3 regions of the Shewanella mangrovisoli genome follow, and region 1 is predicted to be linked to each of the others. Evidence: predicted binding sites of a transcription regulator. Region 1 holds the regulator's gene; each other region holds the start of a gene.
The links. Region 1 encodes LexA, which represses DNA repair genes until DNA is damaged. Its sites were predicted from a motif close to TACTGTATNNNNATACAGTA; they were not measured.
Positions count from the first base shown of each region.

Region 2: a site for LexA is predicted at 4,083-4,102, ahead of K0H60_RS09200 (YebG family protein). Genes of this name have one in related genera too.
Region 3: a site for LexA is predicted at 3,078-3,097, ahead of recA (recombinase RecA). Genes of this name have one in related genera too.

Region 1 is NZ_CP080412.1:4,572,180-4,580,116, forward strand. Features, by position in the region: gene K0H60_RS19895 (efflux RND transporter permease subunit) at 1-479, shown strand, start outside; gene K0H60_RS19900 (ribonuclease T2) at 658-1,815, shown strand; gene K0H60_RS19905 (VOC family protein) at 1,847-2,614, opposite strand; gene mtr (tryptophan permease) at 2,747-4,003, opposite strand; gene plsB (glycerol-3-phosphate 1-O-acyltransferase PlsB) at 4,003-6,426, opposite strand; gene lexA (transcriptional repressor LexA) at 6,588-7,208, shown strand; gene K0H60_RS19925 (cell division inhibitor SulA) at 7,205-7,717, shown strand.
Region 2 is NZ_CP080412.1:2,072,222-2,080,158, reverse strand. Features, by position in the region: gene pepN (aminopeptidase N) at 1-212, opposite strand, end outside; gene prc (carboxy terminal-processing peptidase) at 298-2,349, opposite strand; gene proQ (RNA chaperone ProQ) at 2,378-3,019, opposite strand; gene K0H60_RS09205 (GAF domain-containing protein) at 3,298-3,756, opposite strand; gene K0H60_RS09200 (YebG family protein) at 3,772-4,071, opposite strand; gene K0H60_RS09195 (paraquat-inducible protein A) at 4,278-4,913, shown strand; gene K0H60_RS09190 (paraquat-inducible protein A) at 4,915-5,532, shown strand; gene K0H60_RS09185 (PqiB family protein) at 5,519-7,937, shown strand, end outside.
Region 3 is NZ_CP080412.1:1,360,028-1,367,964, forward strand. Features, by position in the region: gene rpoS (RNA polymerase sigma factor RpoS) at 1-43, shown strand, start outside; gene mutS (DNA mismatch repair protein MutS) at 239-2,824, opposite strand; gene recA (recombinase RecA) at 3,206-4,279, shown strand; gene K0H60_RS06000 (regulatory protein RecX) at 4,297-4,764, shown strand; gene alaS (alanine--tRNA ligase) at 5,040-7,664, shown strand; gene K0H60_RS06010 (aspartate kinase) at 7,674-7,937, shown strand, end outside.

The sequences.
Region 1 (7,937 bases):
TGATGATGACCTTTGGCTCGACCATGCAGGCCAGCATTATTATGCTCAGCCTCCCCTTCGCCCTCGTGGGTAGCACTTGGTTATTGTATCTGCTCGACTACAACATTTCGGTCGCCGTCGCAGTGGGGATGATCGCCCTTGCTGGGGTCGCAGCCGAATTCGGGGTGGTGATGTTGGTGTACCTCAATAACGCCATTAAACATCGGCAGGAGAAAAACACTTACCACACAGTCGAGGACTTAAAAGAAGCCTTGATTGAAGGTGCGGTCATGCGTATTCGCCCTAAAGCAATGACAGTCGCAACCATCTTCTTCGGCCTCTTGCCCATCATGTGGGGCGCAGGTTCGGGTAACGATGTGATGCAAAAAATCGCCGCACCTATGGTCGGCGGTATGGTCACAGCACCTATACTGTCGCTGTTTGTACTGCCAGCACTGTATCTGTTGATCTACGCTCGCCAAATCAATAAAGCAGAATAATCGTTCGCTTTAACTCACCATAACCCCTAGCGTGATTAACGCTAGGGGTTATGTTTTTTGAATTCGAATTAGCTTTTCAGTCAATATCCTATTCGCGTATTCGGCAATTTCACTGCACAATAGCAGCATGCAACGCCATGTGTTTGTGCCACCGCCATAGCAGAAAGGACGCCAGCGAATGACAGCTTTATTTTCTCTACTCATCCACAACCGCGCAGGTATTTATCGCCATAGCTTTGGCTTGCTGGGGCTGTTGTTGATTGGTTTTACGCCCACAGCCCTTCAGGCAGCGCCCGCCTCGGGGGAGTTTGTCGCCAACAAGCGCTGCGAACTGTTTCAGTCTAAAAATAAACAAACCAATCCCGATGATTGGCAGAGCAATATTGGCGAGCGTTATCCCGTTGCCGAAATTCTAGGTAATAGCACGAATCCCGATTGGCTCAGGGTGCGAACCAATGCCAACAGCTCGCCACTGCGTTGGATAAAAGGTAATTGCGGGCAATACAATGCCGCAGCTACAGCGCCCGCCGAATCCATAGCGACCGCTCAGCCCACTGCGAATGTCGAGCCCGCGCAAACAACCCTAACTAGCGAGAGCACGGCGGTTAAGAGTGAAAGCCCGCAAGAACGTGGCACGCCAGAAAAGCGCCAAGGTAATGTGTGCCAAATCGAGGATAACTACGACTCCAATGTGCTCGCCCTAAGTTGGCAGAGCACCTTTTGCGAACTCTATGGCAGCCGTAAAGCCGAGTGCCGCGCCTTAAGCCAAACGAGTGATGCGCCTCAGTGGCAACACTTTAGCCTGCATGGCCTGTGGCCAAATCGCCAGCAATGTGGCACCCGTTATGGCTTTTGCAGCAGCGTGAAACAACAACCGAGTGATTTTTGTGATTATCCCGAGGTGCCACTCAATGCCTCTGTCCAAAAAAATCTCGAGGAAGTGATGCCAAGTGCCCGCTACGGCAGCTGTTTAGAACGCCATGAATGGTGGAAACATGGCACCTGTCGCAACCAAGACCCTAATGACTACTTTTTACTGGCGACTCAGCTGACGCAGGAAGTGAATGCCTCGGCATGGGTACAACAATTTATCCATGAAAGAATTGGTAAAAAAGTGACTCAACAAGAGCTAAATCAAAGCTTTGATGCCAGCTTTGGCCAAGGTGCACACACTAAGGTCACCCTAGACTGTGCCAAAGGACTCTTGAGTGAAATCCGCATCAGCCTGCCTCAGGTCATCAACAGATCCGACTCTTTACCGAGTCTGCTCGCAAAGGCGCCGAAGGCGAAAAAGACTAATTGCCCAGATCTGTTATTAATTGATATGCCAAACTAACTCACTTTGATTTTGCTCAGTAATTTTCACTTCACTTTAAGTGAATTATTGCAAACGTTGCCCCTTGCGCGTCGGCAATCACCGCAAAACGTCCCACATCAGGGATATCACTTGGCGGCACGCATATCTGTGCGCCTAGCCCCTGCGCCTTAGCGGCAAAGGCATCACAATCAGCCACTACAAAATAAGGCATCCAATGGACGGGGATCTCGCCCCATTCCGGCATCATTTTCATCATGCCCCCCATAGACTGACCGTCGATTTGCCACTCGGTGTAATCGATGCCGGGTACATGACTGGGGAGCGTGGTCCAAGGAAACACTTGAGTGTAAAAACTGGCTTCGGCGCCAGGTTCACGACAGGCCAGTTCAACCCAACACAGGGTATTTTCTTCGCCTTGGCGACGTGAGCCAGGGTGGTTTTTCGCCTGCCACAGGGCAAAACGTGCACCTTCGGGATCACTCACCTGCGCCATCACGCCCGCATCACCCACCACATGCGGTCCCATATGTAAGTGCCCACCCGCAGCAAGGATGGCGGCAACCGTGGCTTCGATATCCTTAACCGCAAAATAGATCCGCCAGTGGCTAGGGATCTGTGGTTCTGACTCAGGGATTTGATACATGGCACCTAAGTCATCACCGTCGAGGTTGAACAACGAGAAATGGCCATTAGGAATCGCCATTTCCACCGCATTCCAACCAAACAGCGCGTGGTAAAACGCCTGTGCACCCTGCCAGTCATGGCTCGCCAGTTCGACCCAACAGGCCTGTCCCTGCGCGTACTGAGTAATCCTCATTGCAGACTCCAATCAAACAGATAATGTGTTCGAGTTAAGCTGGAGTTTAGGCAACTGTCCAGTTTTGGCGATAAAAAGATGAATATAAAGAAAAAGCCCTCAATTTGAGGGCTTGATTCGTACGAGAAATACTTAGGAGAACTGCGGCAATAGATTCGCCATCGCGAGTAGATGACAAGCCCCAGTCACCACGCCGTATAACACCACAAGGATAATTAAGGGCGTGCCACCAAAGACTCTAAAACCTTGATGGTTAGGGAACTGCTGTCTCGATTTATAGGCCATCAGTGCAGGCACTATTACGGCCCACACGGTTGCCGCTAAGGCAGCAAAACCTATGGCAATCAAAAAGCCATCGGGGAATAACAAACCTAAAATGGTCGGCGGCACAAAGGTAACTACCGCCGTTTTCATCCGCCCCGAGCGCGTATCATCGAACCCGAATAAATCGGCCAAATAATCGAATAAGCCTAAGGTCACACCGAGGAAAGAAGACGCCACAGCTAAGTTAGCAAACAGGGTTAACATGCTGTTTAACCAGCTGCTTTCCATCACTTTCGACAAGGCGCCGACTAGCACGCCCATATTACCGCCCTGGGCAATAATCTCACTAAACTGGCTGCGTGGAATGTTGCCCATAGTGGCGACTAACCAGCAGGCATAAATGATCAGCGCGATGAAAGTGCCGACGAAAATCGCTTTGATGATGGTCGATGAATCTTTGCCATAATACTTCACCAAACTCGGCACGTTGCCATGGTAGCCAAAACTTGCCAGACCAAAGGGCAAGGCAGCCCACAGATAAGGCATAAAGCTTTGATTACCATCCGGCTCGAGCAACTTAGTCACATCAATCTCGATCAGTAAATTACCAATCGCGAGGAAGAAAGTGATGATCATCCCGCCGAGCATTATGGTCGTAATACGGTCCACCGCCTTGGTACTGATCAACACGATACAGGCGAGCACAACCGCAAATACTAATCCGGCGACACTCTGGGGTAACTCAATCCCCATGCCCTGTAGGCTATGGTTAACAATCGAGCCGCCGCCACTGATATAGGCGTAGGTTAAGATGTAGAGCACGAAGGCAATCGATACCCCATTCACAATCCGCCAAAACTGGCCTAGGGTTTCCTTGGTCAGGGTATCGAAACTCGCCCCCGGCTCGAAATGCAGGTTGGTTTCGAGCAGTAACAGCCCCGACATCAACATGCAGAACCAAATACCGAGTAACATCAGTACCGAGTAACCAAACCACATGCCAGCGCCCACAACGGGCAAAGAAAACATCCCCGCCCCGACTGTGGTGCCAGCAATAATCATGGCACCACCAAGCAAAGACTTGCCCACCGGCTTATTCTTCGCCGCATTCATATGGTTAGCCATTAAACGATATGCTCCGCGGTCACGCTCGCCACTATGGTTTGTCTCACTGAGGCTCGAAGTAAGCTATTGGCTTGATCGCGAATGCGCTCAACGTCGGATTTATCTTCCTTCTCGGAAAAATAACCCAACTCTTTAAGCTTAACACTCAAGGTGTTATAGAGTTTCTTGTCGTAGAACTCTGGTGCGGTAATTCCATGCAGCGCCCCTAAACGTTGGGCCAGCAGATGGCTTTCAGACTCCAGCTCCGAACGCTCCATCTTAGGTCTGTGGGCCAGGAGATTGAAAATAATCGCATAGCGTTGCAAGGTTTCGCTAACGCTTCCGGCCAGCAACAACATTTGGCTAGTGTGCTCAGTCACCACCGACAGCGTATCGCTTTCCTGCACTAAGCCCTGCTCAATAAACAGATCCAGCACTTGATTCACATAGCTTGGCAGATCCTTGATACCCATGAATAACTCCGCCTTAAGTAGCGGGTAGAAGTCACTCACAATTCCCAAAATCTGAGCTCTTGAAATCTGCTTATTGTTGGTTAAACAGCTGGCAATTAACGACGGAATGATAAACAAGTGGATGATATTGTTACGATAGTAAGTCATTGAAATCGCTTGGTTCGCATCAATAGATACTATCTCACCCAGAGGATCGGCGTGGATGGAGAACTTATTCAGCTCTAATCCTTGCTGCACTAAGTGCTTGCCATCACCTTCGGCCACCGACGTAAACGAAGTGTAAGGCACACGCTTAAGCAGAGTTAAGTACAAATCTAACTGACGCTCGAGCAAGCAACGCTCTAGGGCATTTTGCTCCGACGCCAGCAGCACTAAGCTGGTTAAGGTAATTGAACTGGCGGCAGCAGCATCGTTAATGCGGGTCATCACACGATTCGCTAACACGTTCACCGCAGGGGTTAACCAAGTCGGTTTTTGTTCGGGATCGTCGGCCACTTCAGTGCGCCAGTTTGGCGCCGTTTCATTCAAGAAGTTTTGCAGTGTAATCGGCTCACCAAAGTTGACATAACCTTGGCCAAAATTACCTAATTTACGAATAGCACCAAAGACTTGCCATACAGATTCTTTCTGTTTTTTCTTACCACTCAGCTCTTTGTGATAAGTCGCCACTTCCATCACGTGATCGTAGCCTAAATACACAGGCACTAAGGTGACTGGGCGTTCGATACCACGCAGCACACTGTTGATCGTCATGGCAATCATGCCCGTTTTCGGCGCTAATAAACGACCGGTACGAGAACGGCCACCCTCAGAGAAATACTCAACCGAATATCCCTTAGCAAACAGCTGATCGAGGTATTCACGGAACACGGCCGTATAGAGTTTATTGCCGTTAAAACTACGGCGAATAAAGAAAGCCCCGCCACGGCGGAACAGCGGCCCTGCTGGCCAGAAGTTTAGGTTAATCCCCGCCGCAATGTGCGGTGGCACCATGCCTTGGTAATACAGTATGTAAGATAACAGCAGGTAATCCATATGGCTGCGATGGCAAGGTACATACACAATCTCGTGACCATCATGGTGCAGCTGGCGGATTTGCTCGGCACCTTTGATATTGATACCGCTGTAGAGCTTGTTCCATAACCAAGTTAAGAAACGCTCGGCAATACGCACTAGGCTGTCTGAATAATTCGCTGCAATTTCATCAAGATATTCAATTGCTGTTTCACGAGCTTGGGTTTCGGAAATCTTCTTACTCGCCGCTTCTTCTTGAATCGCCTTGCGTAAGGATTCGGATTTCAACAGGGAGTGGAACATCGCCTGACGATTAGGCAGCACAGGTCCTGTCATCACCTTGCGTTGGCGGCGGAAATGCACTCTCGCCACCCGCGCAAGCTTATGGGCAATCCCCATATCGGTGCCGTGCTCGTCGGCCATGTAACGCAGCGATACCGCATTAGAAAACTGAACAAAGTTGTGACGACCTAAAAATAGAATCATCAGGCACTTACGCAACCAAGTTGGATTCTCGCGTTCAAGCACAGCCGCCTTCATGGTGTCGTCTTCTTTACCCGGAGTACGGCCCCAATACAGGCTCACAGGCACCAGCTGAATATCTAACTCAGGCTTTTCTTTATGTACGGCCAACAAACGCATAAAACATTCGAGGAATGGCTCATTGCTGGCACGGTCGCCAAACAAAGGCTTACGCCCTTCAAGGCAAACTACGCGGGGCGCGACAACGCCATTTACCACGAGCGGCTCGTAGGGGCTTGGCAAACCCAGCTTAGTAGTGATCTCGCTTAACGCAGCAATATCACTCAGGGATTCTGTTTTCATTACATAAGCAAGCGGTCTGGAGGCGTCCAGATTCAGATCGGCAAAGGGATCCTGCGGCACAACAATAGTGTGCACTAAGTGTTTTTGGATCCAGCGTAATGATTTCAACCAAAGAGAGTCTTGTTTAGGCATTATTCTTATGCAATGTAAGTACGTTCATTAGCCCCATAGAATACCAGATTCTAGGGAACATTCGCTAATACTCTCCAATCGCGTTAAAAAGTGGTTAATACTTGCACTACGAATAATACTGTATATACTAACAGTAACTGTATAGAAAAACAGGAAAGAACATGAGACCGTTGACGCCACGCCAAGCCGAAATTTTAGAGCTGATTAAACGTAATATTGCCGAGACTGGCATGCCACCCACCCGGGCCGAAATCGCCACCCGTTTGGGTTTTAAAAGTGCAAATGCCGCCGAGGAACACCTTAAGGCATTGGCGAAAAAAGGCTGCATCGAGATCATGCCTGGCACTTCCCGCGGGATCCGTCTCCCAGTTGAGGAAGAAGATAACAGCGAATCAGGCTTGCCACTGATTGGCCAAGTGGCTGCGGGCGAACCTATCCTCGCCCAAGAGCATGTCGAGCAGTATTACCAAGTCGACCCTAGCATGTTCCACCCTGCTGCCGATTTCTTATTACGCGTCAGAGGCGACAGTATGAAGAACATCGGCATCCTCGAGGGGGATCTGCTCGCCGTTCATAAAGTACAGCAAGCGCGCAATGGCCAAGTAGTTGTTGCTCGCGTCGACGATGATGTAACAGTTAAACGCTTTGAAAAGAAAGGGAATCTAGTTTATCTACATGCAGAGAATGAAGATTACTCCCCAATTAAAGTCGATTTAAGTTTCCAAAGTCTAACAATAGAAGGGCTCGCCGTAGGGGTGATCCGCAATGGAGATTGGCTATGAACAAACTACTAGGTAATGCCCCGCGTCACCCCGGTTTATGGCTCGATGCGGTGCGCGAAACCGATACTGACTGGCAGCATACGCCTATCATCACTATGCCTACCGAGAGCCAAGGTCGCCAAGAGCTAATGCAACTTAGCAAGCAGTTAGCACAACTGAGCCAACAAGGCCGCTGGGTCGTGCTCATCAACCCACCTAGTATTGGCTACAAGCAGTTACTGGCTAGCGCTGGCGTGCGTATGGACCGAGTTCTCTTAGTCCATGCGAAAGATGAAGTCGAAACCCTGTGGGCAATGGAAAAAGCCTTAACCAGTGGCACTTCCAGCGCAGTAATTACTTGGATCCACTCACTCGATGCCCGCGACAATCGTCGTTTGCAAATTGTGGCCAAGAGTGCCCGCGCCATGGGAATCGTGCTCGAAGGTGTTGTAAATCACTCGACTACGGACGCGACACTCAAGCAACCCGCTCACTTTGCCCAAGGTAGTTTTTTTAGCTCTGTTCATTAAAATTTTTTGCACCGCGTATTTAGCCTTGAAAGCCGCCTCACCTGTGAATGTGGGGCTTTTTTTTGGCAATTTTTCAGACAATTAGAAAAAGAAGTGATCTTGATCAATTTTTAAACAGCAAGTATGTTTGATTCAGACGAGCATAATATATCGCCCGTTTAGGCAAAAAATATCGACGATTTATCGAATATCTCTTGCCCACAAAAATCGAGAATAATGG
Region 2 (7,937 bases), 2.2 Mb from region 1:
GTCGCCGCTTGTCCATCAATGGTCACACTCACCAAGGTCAAACTTTCACCATCGAGCACTAAGGGATTGGTGTGGGAAGAAGTGCGTTTAACTTTGCTAACGGCTTTAACCAGAGTGTTTTTACCATCGAGATTAAAATCTAAATCAATGGTTTCGATCGTGAACTGGGGAGCTTGATAATCTTTAAGGTATTTTGCTTGAGCTTGTGTCATGTCGTTCCCTTTAACACTTTGTTCTAAATAAGAAAAACGCGCCATAAGCGCGTTTTAAGATAAGGTAAACAGGCGCGATAACCGCCTATTTAGTGCCAGCGTTAGCCAGCTTTTTTGCATCCGCCATATCTAAGGTGATATAGGCCGTTTCGTCTAAGAAGGCATCCGGTGCTTCAACATCGTCTTTATCTTTAATGTCTTCCATCGATTTAACCGTGGCTAAACCATGGGCAACACGACGCTCGTTGGTTCTATCGAGGACTTTCTTCTCATCGGCTTCACGTGAGGCAATACGCTCACTCTCAACTAAGGAGACAGTTTTCTCTTTATGATGCTTTTTAAAGTCGGCAATATCTTGATTGATATAGTTAAACTCAACATCGTTCTGAATACGGGCAAGGTGTTTTTTCTCTAAACTGGCCACTAATTCTGGAGTGATGTCGTTGAGAGTACCGTATTGCGCCATCGGCACTTTGTCCCAAGGGAGAGCATTCTTCTCTTCCGCTTCACCGTATTCACCCGGCTCTAACGCACTTGGGTAAGCAATGTTAGGGGTTACACCCTTGAGCTGAGTACTGCCACCGTTGATACGGTAGAACTTTTGGATCGTGTACTGTACGTGACCAATCGGCTTCTCGTACATATCGTAGATACGACCTAGGCTCTTATGCTGCTGCACAGTGCCTTTACCAAAGCTTGACTCACCGACAATCAGCGCACGGTCGTAATCTTGCAAGGCAGCGGCAAAAATCTCAGAGGCTGATGCACTGTAACGGTCAACCATAATGGTTAACGGGCCTGCGTAGGTCGTCTTGCCATCGTTATCACGGTGGGCAGACACTCGACCATCGGCATCACGCACTTGCACAACAGGGCCCATATCGATAAAGAGTCCCGTCAGTAACACGGCTTCGGTTAACGCACCGCCGCCATTACCACGTAAGTCGATAACGACGCCTTCAACCTTGGCTTCATTTAACTTCACCAATTCTTTTTCGACGTCCTGGGATAAATTCATATAGAAACCAGGAATTTGAATTACGCCCACTTTGCGGTTGGCGTATTCACCGTCTTTTGGCTCGATGATCTTTGAGGTCGCGGCACGGTCTTCTAAACGAATTTTATCGCGCACTAAGGTCAGATTAAACGGCTTAGCGTTAGAACCGCCCTTCTTAGGTAAAATCTGTAATACAACTTTACTGCCCTTAGGACCTTTAATCAGATCGACGACATCGTCTAATCGCCAGCCGATCACATCAACAATCTCACCGCCTTCTTGGCCGACACCGACAATCTTATCTTCCGGTGACAGCTTTTCACTGCTGGCCGCAGGACCGCCTGCAATCAAACTCTTGATGACAGTGTAATCGTCTTCGAGCTGTAACTGTGCACCAATCCCTTCGAGGCTTAAGTTCATTTCCATTTGGAAACGCTCAGCATTACGGGGCGATAAATAGCTAGTGTGTGGCTCGATGCTGCGAGAAAACGCATTCATCACCGCTTGGAACACATCTTCGCTATTGGTCTGGGTCAGACGCTTGATGGCGTTGTTATAACGCTTTTGCAGAATATCAACGATTTCAGGCCATTTCTTGCCTGTGAGTTTCAGATTCAACGCATCGTATTTAACACGTTGGCGCCACAGCTCGTTGATCTCGGCTTGATCTTTTGGCCAAGCCGCATCTTCTCTGTCGTACTCGTAGGCATCACCTGGCACGGTGAAATCCATCTCTTTATCGAGCAGAGAAAGCGCGTACACAAAGCCTTCGTAGCGACGCTTTTGCACCAAATCAAACATCTTGTAGGCAGGGTCAAGATCGCCCGAACTCAACATATCATCGAATTGATTGGTATAAGGCTTAAAACTGTCAACATCGGCTTGCGTCAGCACATTACGACGGTAATCGAGTTGCTGCAGGTAACGGTCGAAGATCTGCGCCGAAAACGCATCGTCTAAGGCGAATCTGTGATAGTGGGAACGAGTGTATAAATCCGTCACTCGCTTACTCGCCACTTTATGCTGCGCTTCCTGCTTGAGAGTGGGTAACTCGCTGATTTGAATCGTGGGTGGTACAGCCCAAGCCGAGAATCCGACAAAAACAGTGGCAATGGATGTAGCCAAAGTGAGTTTTCGCATCAACAAGTTACTCCGTTTGATTAAATGATTACAGCAGGATATGTTCCGCTTTCACTTTTACCGTTAAGCCGCTATCCAGCTGAACATGAATGTCCTCTTTGTTAATGTCGGTGATCACGCCGGCTACTGGCGTCATACCTAACTTAACATTGACACGTTGCTTCTTGGTTAGATCGGTCAATTGCGCTTGCACTAAGTTAACCGCAGGCTCAGCCTTAGGGGCTGCTTTTGCTGGGCGCTCAGTCTTACGTGCAGGTACAGCCACTTTCTTAGGGGCTTTCTTCGCAGGCGCTTTGCCAGCAGGTGCCGCTTTAGGTGCTTGAGCAGCACGCTTAGCTTTGGCTTTATCTTGGCTTTCTTTCAACATAGCTTGAGCATGATCGATATGCTCTTGCTCTAACTCACCGCATGGTTGACCGTCGAGGTCTACACGCTGTGCACCGGCTTTTACCGATTTCAGGTAGCGCCAGCTGCTGGTGTAGCGTCTTAAGGCAACTCGCAGTTGAGTTTTACTGACTTTAGAATCATCAGCCAACCTTTCAGCCAAATCTTGAAACAATCCGATTTTTAATGGCTTAGTTTCACCTTCAGCAATAAAGCACAAAGGAAATGTTTCATACAAATACGCCAAAATTGCGTTGGTGTCGGTCAACTTATCTGTTGATTCCATCATTACTTCCACAGTTAAAAAGGGACATCGAATCCGAGGTGATAAAAATCAGCTTCTTACGAGTCGTTTATCTTGGTTAAGCCCACATATGAGCCAAAGTACAAATTAGCATTCTCGCCGAGTTAACTAAAGTTAAAAAATATAAGTTAACAATTTTTCACGGCTGAACCTATCAGGCTTATTTCAGCTGTGCTCAAAATAAGCCTTATCAGTGCATGCGCTATTATAAGGCGCACGCCACCGATTGCGACTATGAATTATGCGTTATTGTACGCAAATTAAGCAAATAGGCAGTTTTCGAAGCTTTTTACCAATAATTCCAAGCCCTTTTGGTCTTCTTCATCGAAGCGGTCAAAAATAGGGCTATCGATATCCAGCACGGCCACAACCTTACCATCGGCGCGGACTGGGATAACAATTTCAGAATTACTGGCCGAATCGCAGGCAATGTGACCATCGAATTGATGCACATCGGCGACACGCTGCGTCTGATTGGTTTGCGCGGCGGTACCGCACACGCCCTTACCCATAGGAATACGGGTACAGGCCACTTTACCTTGGAAAGGACCCAACACCAGTTGGTCGCCACGCATCACGTAAAACCCCACCCAGTTCAGTTCGGTCAGATTATCGTTTAGCAAGGCAGAAAAGTTAGCCATAGCAGCCACTAAATCATCCTCGCCCTCGAGTAAGGCCAGCGCTTGACGATTCAGTGACTCATAAAATTGCGGTTTCATAGACTTCCTAAAAAATTATTCGGCAGCGTCGTCCTTCTTAGGCGCTTTTTTCGCTGCATTTTGTTTTGATGGCGTACTATTAACTTGAACTACGCCTTTAAGCAAGTTTGTCAGCTCATCTTTATTGTTAGCAAAATAGAATGCGAGCTGTTCGCTCACGGTTTCATCAATTCCGAGCTGCGCTTTTTGAATAAATGGAATGAGGTTGTCGGCGATGTCGAGCATCTTATCGTAGGCATCAGCCTCCTTTTTCGATATGAATGTCATCTTCTCCACCCCTTCTCTTACCACGACAAACTGTGTAATAACTGCCATGACTGCCCTCGCACTGTTTTTATATACAGTAATCAGGATGACATAAAGTGAACTAGTGATGCAAGTGTTCTGATTATTCTGATATTATGAGACCGCTTTTCGTTGTCGAGATGGGTCAAGCTGTTTGATGTCTCATTGGATAATCTGCTCGTTTACAGATTATTTGCGCAATCTCAATGGCTTTGGGGCTAATTTAATATTTTTATATGCATGAAAATACAGCAGAAAACTCTGTAATCCTCTGTCGTTCCTGCGACTTGGCCATTCGAAAGCGCGCCCTACCTACGGGTGTTAGGGCGTTATGTCCGCGCTGCAGCACTGCACTTTATGACACACCATACTGCTCGGTAAACGGCATGCTGGCGCTGTGCATTACCGCGCTGGTGTTCTATTTCCCCGCCAATTTTTTCCCGGTGCTCGAAATCCACTTTTTGGGCAGTATTCGCACCACTACAGTGTTTCAAGGCGCCTTTGCGGTGTTCGACCAAGGTTATTGGGTCGTTGGGCTAGCCGTGCTCGCCGCCGCCGTGATTGGTCCGGGTTTGTTGATTCTATCGATCCTCAGCCAGATTTTGATCGTCAAATGGGGACTTGGCAGTCCATTTTGGCGTCGCAGCCTCAAACAGTTATTAAAACTGCAAGGACTGTTATCCCAGCTGACTATGCTGGAGATTTATGTGATTAGCTTTCTGGTTTCGTCATTTCAATTGTCTGATTTTTCGGATATTTACTTCGGAATGGGCACCTTTTGTTTCACTATGCTTTTTTTAGTCACTCTGTTCCTGCAGCGGGAATACGATATCGAGCATATGTGGAGTCTACTGATGCAGGGGCGCCGCTAAGATGAAGCAGCAGGGGAAAGATTTAGGCCTGTGTCTGTGCCGAGTGTGCCGGCAGCTCAATAGCAGTGAAAGCACTCATTGCAGCCGCTGTGAAGCCGAGTTACAGGTGCGCGATTACAGCAGCTTACAAAAAAGTTGGGCGCTGCTGATCACCGCCGCCATTTTGTTGGTTCCCGCTAACCTATACCCTATTACTATGCTCACCAATCAGGGGCAAGTGCGCCACGATACGATTTTCTCTGGCATTATCCATTTAGTGCATTCGGATATGTTGCCCATCGCCATTATCGTGTTTATTGCCAGTATTTTAGTGCCTTGGGTGAAGATTATCGGTTTAGCCACTTACCTGTGCGCCATTAGCTTTAATCTGCCGATTTCAAAAAAGAAACTCATGGTGGGATTTCATATTATCGAATGGATTGGCCGCTGGTCGATGCTCGATTTGTTTGTGATTTCCCTAACCGTTGCCCTCGTCAATATGGGGCAACTACTCGATGCAAAGCCTGCACCCGCGGCCACGGCGTTTGCATTGGTGATTTTACTGACGCAACTTGCCGCAAAAGTTTTAGACACTCGTTTACTCTGGGATCGATTGGAACCTCAAGATGACACAAATTGAATCGCCAAAAGTTGTGAAGAAAAAACTCTTTTCGCCGATTTGGCTGCTCCCAATTGTGGCGCTCGCACTCGGCGCATGGCTGGGCATTAAGAGCATCAAAGAATCGGGCATTGAAATTCAGATCCACTTCCCCAGTGCCACGGGGATCGACGTGGGTAAAACCCTAGTAAAATACCAAGGTCTTACCGTCGGTAAGGTGAAAGACATTGGTATCGATGAGGATCTTAAGGGCGTAAACGTCAAAGTTATGATGGACTATCGCGCTAAGCCCTTCTTAAATAAAGAGACCCTTTTCTGGTTAGTCACTCCAAAAGCCAGCATCACAGGTGTTGAAGGCCTAGATGCGCTGTTTTCGGGCAACTATATCGCGATTCAGCCAGGTAAAGGCAATGCCGCCACTTTCTTCGAGGCTGAGCGTCAACCACCACCGATGCAAATCGGTACTGAAGGGGTGATGATTGAACTGACGGCCGATAAACTCGGCTCATTGGACGTAGGCTCGCCGGTGTTCTTTCGTCAGATCCCCGTCGGCAGTGTGGTTAGCTATCGTTTAGACGGCAACGCCAGAGTCATTATCAGCGCCTTTATCCAGGAGCAATATGCGCGTTTAGTGAAGAAAAACTCTCACTTTTGGAACGTATCCGGCGTGAAAGTAGACGCCAGTTTAGCGGGCATTAAAGTCAACACAGAGAGCCTTGCTTCGATTCTGGCGGGCGGCGTGAGTTTCAGCTCCGATGATAAAGCGCCTGCGGCACAAAATGGCGACAGTTTTGCCCTCTATGATTCCGAAACCAGCGCCCTTGGCGGAATTGAAGTCAGCCTGACCATGAACGATGGCAACGCGATTGATAAAGGCACTCGCATTGTGTATCGCGGCATCACCATTGGCACTCTGCAAAGCAAACAACTCACCGCAACAGGCGTGACTGCGGTGGCAAAGTTTGAGCCTGAATACGTCAACCTGTTAACCAGTGACGGGCTGTTTTGGCTTGAAGGCGCGGATATTTCGCTCTCTGGGATCAAAAACCCCGAACGCTTACTCACGGGCAGCGTGATTAACTTTTTACCCGGCACCAATGCCAATACCGCGCTGCCAAGCAGTTTTGCCCTGCAAGAATCGGCGCCCGATCTACTGAAGGCCAAGAAACGTCAGCTCACTATCACCTCGACTGAAAACATGGGTCTCACTGCTGGCGCTGAAGTGCGTTACAAGCAGCTGCCTATCGGTCAGGTGCTGGCGGTGAAATTAACTAAAGATCTGTCGGCCGTTGAATATCAACTCGAGCTGCAACCTGAGTTTGCCAGCTTAGTTCGCAGTGATAGCTATTTTATCCCCGAGTCGGCGCTGAGCATCGATGCCTCCCTCGATGGAGTGTCGGTGAAAACCCGCGATATGGCGACCCTCACCAAAGGGGCTGTAAGTCTTATCCCAGGAACGAGCGACACACCACTTGCGGCCAATACTCGCCTGTCACTCTTTAGCTCGATAGATGAAGCAAAACAGTTTTTTGCTCGGCAGCAACGTCTGTACTTTACCCTCACCAGCGTAGATGGCGCCGATGTCAGCCAAGGCTCACCGATTTACTATAAAAAAATGCAAATCGGTAGCGTGGAATCAGTCAACTGGCAGAGTAAAACCGAAGACTTTGCGATTAAGATCGCTATCGATAAGCAGTTCCAACCCTTAGTGCAAAAACCTAAAGTGTTTTGGCGCAACAGTGCTGTGGATGTCAGTGCCAGTCTTGCGGGTATTGATGTCGCCGTCGCGCCACTACTGGGCGCATTAAAAGGCAGCATCAGCTTAGGTTTGTTGGACAGCTCAACGACTGAACCTAATGCGGCACTTAAACTATACGAAAGCAAACAGCTCGCCTTAGCCCAGGCTCAAGCCATCAAACTCACCTTACCCGCCTCGGCGAAATTGGCCGCCAAAGCCGCCATTCGTTACCAAGGCCATCAGGTGGGTGAGGTGACGCAAGTTAAGCTCAATACCGACTTAACTACCCTCACGGCAACGGCTTATCTCTATGGCGACTATGCCGAGCACTTCAGCCGCAGTGATACTGAATACCATATGGTTGATGCGCAAATCTCCCTAGCGGGGATCAAAGCGCCAGAAACCTTAATTACTGGACCTTATATTGGCGTGTTACCGGGTAAGAGCAACCAAAAAGCCACCCACTTCCAAGCCAAATTGGTTGAGAGCAGCTATGCCAACGTGGCCGAAGATGCGCTTAAGTTTACCTTAGAGAATAGCAACCTTGGCTCGATGAAAGTCGGCACGCCTATCTTCTTCCGTGGTATTAAAGTCGGCCAAATCGATGGTTATAGTCTGTCGTCTCAAGGTAACAGTGTGCTAATGCAAGCGCATATTGAGCCGCAGTACAGTCACTTAGTGAATCAGA
Region 3 (7,937 bases), 1.5 Mb from region 1:
GGGTGCTCAAGGTCTCTCCGTAGAGGCACTTTTTAGAAACTAAGGTTTAGAAACTAAGGTTTAGAGACTAAAGTTTAGAAACTAGGCTTAGAAATTAAGGTTCAGAGACTAAAGTTAAGAGACTAAGGTTTAGAAATTTAGCCTTAAACCAGTTCAATAAGTCATAAAAAAACGCCCAATTTTCAGGGCGTTTTTTTATGCTTTGCGTTTATGCTATCGCGAGTTTTCACTCTATGTGTTAACTCAAGCGTTTTAGCTCATAGAGTAAATCCAGCGCCTGTTTGGGGGTCAGGTTATCGGGATTGATGGCTTTTAATTTGCTGACAGCGGGATTCTCCACTGGCTCAGGCAGAGCTAGCAGGGTTTGGATCGGTGCCCTAGTGCCGTTAACATTAGCACCTTCCACTTGATGATCACGGCTCTCAAGCTGATGTAACTTGTGTTTTGCCGCCTTAATCACCCGAGCTGGCACCCCGGCAAGGGCCGCAACTTGTAGGCCATAACTCTTACTGGCCGCACCTTCTTGCACCGCGTGCATAAAGGCGATGGTGTCTTCGTGCTCAATCGCATCGAGGTGCACGTTATAGACGCCAGCCATGAGTTCCGGTAATTGTGTTAACTCGAAATAATGGGTCGCAAACAGCGTCATTGCGCCGACTTGCTGCGCTAGATATTCCGCTGCAGACCAAGCTAATGACAGACCGTCGTAGGTTGAGGTGCCACGGCCAATTTCATCCATCAAGACTAAACTTTGCGCAGTCGCATTATGGAGAATATTTGCTGTTTCTGTCATTTCCACCATAAAAGTTGAGCGACCAGAGGCGAGATCGTCTGAGGCGCCAATCCGAGTAAAAATTCGATCGATAGGGCCAATGATGGCGCGTTCTGCTGGCACAAAGCAGCCAATATGGGCCATTAGGGTGATAAGCGCCACTTGGCGCATGTAGGTTGATTTACCGCCCATGTTTGGACCGGTAACAATTAACATCCGGCGTTGATTGTGCAGGGTGACAGGGTTGGCGATAAAAGGCGTTTGACTCACACGCTCAACTACAGGGTGGCGACCTGCTTCGATTTTTACTCCGATTTCGCTGCTCAGTTCTGGGCAGGTATAGCCTAAGGTTTCGGCACGTTCGGCGAAGTTACTCAGCACATCGAGTTCGGCTGCGGCTCTGGCGAAGGCTTGTAGCTCATGCAACTTGGGGAGGATTAAATCAAATAATTCGTCCCAAAGTTGTTTTTCAAGGGCAAGCGCCTTACCTTGGCTCGACAGCACTTTTTCTTCGTATTCCTTAAGCTCGGGCGTGATGTAACGCTCCATATTCTTAAGGGTTTGACGGCGCTGGTAATTTAATGGCACTTGCTGTGATTGCAGGCGACTGACTTCGATGTAGTAGCCATGCACTCGGTTGTAGCCAACCTTCAGCGTAGCAATGCCAGTACGCTCTTTTTCCCGCGCTTCGAGCTGAACCAGATAATCTGTGGCTCCTTCACTTAAGCCTCGCCATTCATCTAACTCGGCATTGTAGCCTTCGCGGATCACGCCGCCATCACGGATAAGCATGGGCGGGTTATCGACAATGGCGTGCTCAAGCAGCTGTTGCTCTTCGGGAAACTCACCTAAGAGTTGGCCTAGTTTCACCGTATGGGGCGCACTTAACTGCGCGAGTGACTGCTGCAACTGAGGCAATAGGTTTAATGCTTGGCGTAGGCGGGCAAAATCCCTTGGACGAGCGGTACGCAGTGCCAGTCTTGCCATGATACGTTCGATATCGCCTAGGGCTTTAAGTTGCTCATGTAATGATTCATGGGCTGTAGTCTCGAGTAATTCATTCACGGCCGTTTGGCGAGCAAAAATCTGCGCATGGTCCCTCAGCGGCTGATGGATCCAGCGTTGCAACATCCGGCTGCCCATCGCTGTTGCGGTATTGTCTAGCACGGCTGCTAGGGTGTTATCTCGACCACCACTCAAATTTTGTGTCAGCTCGAGGTTACGGCGCGTTGCCGCATCCAAGACAATCGTATCGGTTTGATTGAAACGGGTAATGGCATTGATATGGGGCAGGGCGGTGCGCTGGGTGTCTTTCACATATTGCATTAAGCAGCCAGCTGCTTGCAGCGAAAGCCTCGCATCGGTAATCCCAAAGCCGTGCAAATCCTTAGTGCCAAATTGAGCCAGTAGCAATTTGATGCTGGTATCGTAATCAAATTCCCACTCGGGGCGGCGACGCTTGCCTTTAAAATGATGCAATAACTCCATAGCGCCAAAATCTTCGCTATAGAGAATTTCGACCGGATTGGTACGTTGCAGCTCGGCTTCGAGGGATTCCTTCGTTTCTAATTCGGCAATCACGAAACGGCCGGAAGACACATCGAGGGTTGCGTAGCCAAAACCAACTTTACCTTGGTAAACCGCGGCTAACAGATTGTCTTGTCTCTCCTGCAATAGGGCTTCGTCGGTCAAAGTACCTGGGGTGACGATGCGCACCACTTTTCGCTCAACAGGGCCTTTTGAGGTAGCAGGGTCGCCAATCTGCTCACAGATCGCGACCGATTGGCCAATTTGAACCAATTTGGCCAGATAGCCTTCAACCGCATGGTAAGGGATACCCGCCATCGGGATCGGGTCACCGCCACTTTTGCCGCGGGCCGTAAGGGAAATGCCCAATAATTCAGAGGCGCGTTTTGCGTCATCATAGAAGAGTTCATAGAAGTCACCCATACGATAAAACAGCAGCATGTCGTGATGCTCTGCTTTCATGGTCAAATATTGACGCATCATGGGGGTATGTTTTTCTAAATCATCGGTATCTATAGGATTCATTAAATCGTTTTCGTCCGTTATGCCGGCCCAAAGCGGGAAAATAAGTCGTACAGTAATGGGATAAAAATCAGTGGATGTGTACTATTACTGTCTAAAATAAATTGACGCCAATCTTAGCAATAATTTTCTGAAAATTGACCCTTAAACCATGGATATTCACTGATATCCTGACAAATCTGCAGCACGAGTCGGTAAAAGCTTGTCTCAACGGGAAAATTTTCTGACTGAAAAATAAATCATTCACAGGTCTTGATACTGTATGATTGTACAGTATACTAGTCAGCAGATTATGACAAAGAGCCTCGCTTTTTGTATTACCCGCTTTATTAAATTGAATATCACTTTTGACAGTACTGATACTGTCTTGATGAGGGAACAGGAATGAAGGTCGATCCAAACAAAGAGAAAGCACTTGCTGCGGTATTGAGCCAAATTGAAAAGCAATTTGGTAAAGGCTCCATCATGAAGCTGGGCGAAGACCGCTCTATGGATGTTGAGACTATTTCTACTGGTTCACTTTCCCTTGACGTCGCCTTAGGGGCTGGCGGTTTACCAATGGGACGTATCGTTGAGATCTATGGTCCCGAATCATCAGGTAAAACGACGCTGACATTAGAAGTGATTGCCGCTGCTCAGCGCGAAGGTAAAACCTGTGCCTTTATCGACGCCGAGCACGCGCTAGACCCTATTTATGCTAAAAAGTTAGGCGTAGATATCGATAACTTACTGTGTTCACAACCCGATACCGGCGAACAAGCCCTTGAGATCTGTGATGCGTTAACCCGTTCTGGCGCGGTAGATGTGATCATCGTTGACTCGGTTGCGGCATTAACACCCAAAGCGGAAATTGAAGGTGAAATTGGTGACTCACACATGGGCCTAGCGGCGCGTATGATGAGCCAAGCGATGCGTAAGCTCGCGGGTAACCTCAAGCAATCGAATACACTGTTAATCTTCATCAACCAAATTCGTATGAAGATTGGTGTGATGTTTGGTAACCCAGAAACCACAACGGGCGGTAACGCGCTGAAGTTCTACGCTTCTGTTCGTCTCGATATTCGCCGTACTGGTGCTATCAAAGAAGGCGATGAAGTGGTAGGTAACGAGACGCGCGTTAAAGTGGTTAAAAACAAGGTTGCTGCACCATTTAAGCAAGCTGAGTTCCAAATTCTTTACGGTCAAGGTATCAACCGTACCGGTGAATTAGTCGATTTAGGTGTGGCCCATAAACTGATCGAAAAAGCCGGTGCATGGTACAGCTACAAGGGTGACAAGATTGGTCAGGGTCGTGCAAATGCCGGTAAATATCTGACTGAAAACCCAGCAATTGCCGCTGAAATCGATAAAACACTGCGTGAGTTACTGCTGAGTAACCCAAGCGCTATGTCTTCATCTTCATCTGATGATGAAAACAGCGAAGGCAATGTTGATTTCGAAACAGGCGAAGTATTCTGAGCCAGTCAGTCCGTCAAATCGCGGTCGCGCTGTTAGCGCGCCGCGACTATTCCCGCCAAGAAATCCGCTCCAAACTGCTCGAAAAAGGCTTTGAGGTTGTTGATATCGATCCCGTGCTCGATGATTGTGAAGCATCGGGTTTTATCAATGATAAGCGCTATGCCGAGCTTCTTGTTCGCAGCCATATTGCCCGTGGCCATGGGCCTATTCGTATCCGTCAAGCCATTGCTCAAAAAGGGCTTTCAAAGGATTGTATCGAAGCCGCCTTATCTGCAAATGAGCATGATTGGTTTGAGCTAGCAAAAGCCAAAGCCGTCAAAAAATATGTAACCCCTAGAGTCACCGAGGTAAAAGGCTCGAAATCCCGGGAGTTAGTGGCGAAAGAAAAAGCCAAACGGGTGCGGTTTTTACTGAGCCAAGGCTTTAATTACGAACAAGTCTCCTACGCCTTAGATTACGACCCTTTGGCTGATAATGATGACTAACGTCATGGTATAAACTCGTAGCCCTTGGCTTGTCTGGTCATTGTCTTTTTCGTTCGGCCGACGTGCTGATCCGGCTCATCGACTCCTCTTTAGCGCTTGGCTTTTGTGATAAGCCATGTCTTAGCGGCAAACTCACCGAAAATATGAGATTCCTAAGCCTATATCGCTATTCAAGGCTGGTCGTCTTTCCTCAGTCTGCTTATAATGCTGGGCAAATAGAAATACGGCTACCTTATGGTGTAGCTGGTCATGCTTACCCAATTCAGGACGATTTCATGTATCAAACGACAGCAGCGCTTAGAAGTGCTTTCCTCGAATTTTTCCGCAGCAATGGTCACCAAGTTGTGGACAGTAGTTCTCTTGTACCAGGCAACGATCCAACGCTTTTATTCACCAACGCCGGTATGAACCAGTTCAAGGACGTGTTTCTTGGCATGGACAAACGTAGCTATACACGTGCGACCACTGCCCAACGCTGCGTCCGTGCGGGTGGTAAACACAACGATTTAGATAACGTTGGTTACACCGCGCGTCACCATACTTTCTTCGAAATGCTGGGTAACTTCAGCTTTGGTGATTACTTCAAAGAAGATGCGATTCACTTTGGTTGGACCTTCCTGACCGAAGTCTTGAAGCTGCCAAAGGAGCGTCTGTGTGTGACTGTTTACCAAACAGACGATGAAGCCTTTGAAATTTGGAATAAAAAAATTGGTGTTGCCGCTGAAAACATCATTCGCATCGGCGATAACAAGGGCGCACCATACGCTTCAGATAACTTCTGGCAAATGGGTGATACGGGTCCTTGTGGCCCTTGTACCGAAATTTTCTACGATCACGGCGATCATATCTGGGGCGGACGTCCTGGTAGCCCAGAAGAAGATGGCGATCGTTTCATTGAAATCTGGAACATCGTATTCATGCAATACAATCGCCAAGCCTCTGGTGAAATGTTGCCACTGCCAAAACCTTCAGTCGATACCGGTATGGGTATCGAGCGTATTGCTGCAATTATGCAAGGCGTGCATTCAAACTATGAAATCGATATTTTCCGCGCCTTGATTGCCAAAGCGGCCGAAATCATCGGTATGACTGATTTATCTAACAAGTCGCTGCGCGTTATTGCCGACCATATCCGTTCATGCGCCTTCTTAGTTGCCGATGGTGTGATGCCATCGAATGAAGGTCGTGGTTATGTGCTGCGCCGTATTATTCGCCGCGCAGTACGTCATGGTAACAAGTTAGGGGCCACCGAAGCCTTCTTCTACAAGTTAGTTCCGACGCTAATTGAAGTGATGGGCGATGCAGCTAAAGGTCTTGCCGATACTCAAGTAATTGTTGAAAAAGCCCTTAAAGCGGAAGAAGAGCAGTTTGCCCGTACGCTTGAGCGTGGTTTAGGTATTCTGGATAGCGCGTTAAACGAATTGCAGGGCGATACCTTAGACGGTGAAACTGTGTTCAAACTGTACGATACCTATGGCTTCCCTGTGGATTTAACCGCAGACGTATGCCGTGAGCGCAACATTATCGTCGATGAAGCGGGCTTCGAAGTCGCGATGGCTGAACAACGTAGCCGCGCTCAAGCTGCGGGTAACTTTGGCGCTGATTACAACGCAGCTCTCAAGATTGATGAAGAAACGTCCTTCTGCGGTTACACCGAATTAGCGGGCGAAGGCAAGGTAACTGCACTGTATGTTAACGGTGAATCAGTAGATTCAATCTCTGCCGGCACTGAAGCTGTTGTAGTGTTAGATGTGACGCCATTCTACGCAGAATCAGGTGGTCAGGTTGGCGATAAAGGTGTTCTGGTAGCCGAAGGTGTTGAGTTCGTTGTAAACGACACCCAAAAATTCGGTCAAGCCTCTGGTCATAAGGGCACATTAACAGCTGGCACTATCAGTGTTGGTCAAGCCATTGAAGCCAAAGTGGATAAGAAACTGCGTCACCGCACTCAGTTAAACCACTCTGTGACTCACTTACTGCACGCGGCATTGCGTCAAGTGTTGGGCACTCACGTTACTCAAAAAGGTTCGTTAGTTGACCCTGAGCGTTTACGTTTCGACTTCTCTCATTTCGAAGCGGTCAAGCCTGCTGAGTTGAAACAGGTTGAAGAGTTAGTCAACACCCAAATTCGCCGTAACCATGAGCTGAAAGTCGCTGAAATGGCGATTGATGAAGCCAAAGAAAAAGGCGCGATGGCGCTCTTCGGTGAGAAGTACAATGCCGAGGTGCGTGTTGTCACTATGGGCGATTTCTCTATCGAGCTGTGTGGTGGTACTCACGTTGGCCGTACCGGTGACATTGGTCTATTCAAAATTACCTCTGAGGGCGGTATCGCTGCGGGCGTTCGCCGTATCGAAGCGGTAACCGGCGCTGCGGCGATGGCCTATGTGGCACAGCAACAAGCGCAACTTGAAGAAGCAGCAGCTCTGCTTAAAGGCGATACTCAATCGGTTGTGGCCAAGCTGAAGGCACAACTGGATAAAATGAAGCAACTTGAAAAAGACATGCAGCAACTGAAGGATAAGTTAGCAGCAGCAGCGAGTGCGGATTTAGCCGGTGATGCCGTTGTGGTTAATGGCGTAAATGTGCTGATTAAGAAGCTTGAAGGCGTTGAAGCAGGTGCACTGCGTGGCCTGCAAGATGAGTTAAAGCAAAAGCTGAAATCCGCCGTTATTCTGCTTGGTGTGGCTCAAGAAGGTAAAGTGAATCTGATTGCGGGCGTGAGCAACGACTTAGTCGGTAAAGTGAAGGCCGGTGAACTGGTTGCTATGGTTGCTGCGCAGGTGGGTGGTAAAGGCGGTGGTCGCCCTGATATGGCCCAAGCGGGTGGTAGCCAACCAGAAAATCTGGATGCGGCACTGTCTCAAGTATTACCTTGGATTACTGAGCGTTTAGCTTAAGAGGTTGCTGTGCTCGAAAAACGAAAGCTTAGTGGTAGCAAGCTTTTTGTGAAGAAGTTTGGTGGCACTTCGGTGGGTTCGATTGAACGCATCGAAGTGGTTGCCGAGCAAATTGCAAAGTCCGCTCACAATGGTGAGCTGCAGGTCTTGGTGCTTTCTGCTATGGCAGGGGAGACCAACAGACTATTTGCGCTTGCGGCGCAAATCGATCCCCGCGCGAGTGCGCGGGAACTCGATATGCTGGTCTCTACGGGAGAGCAAATCAGTATTGCG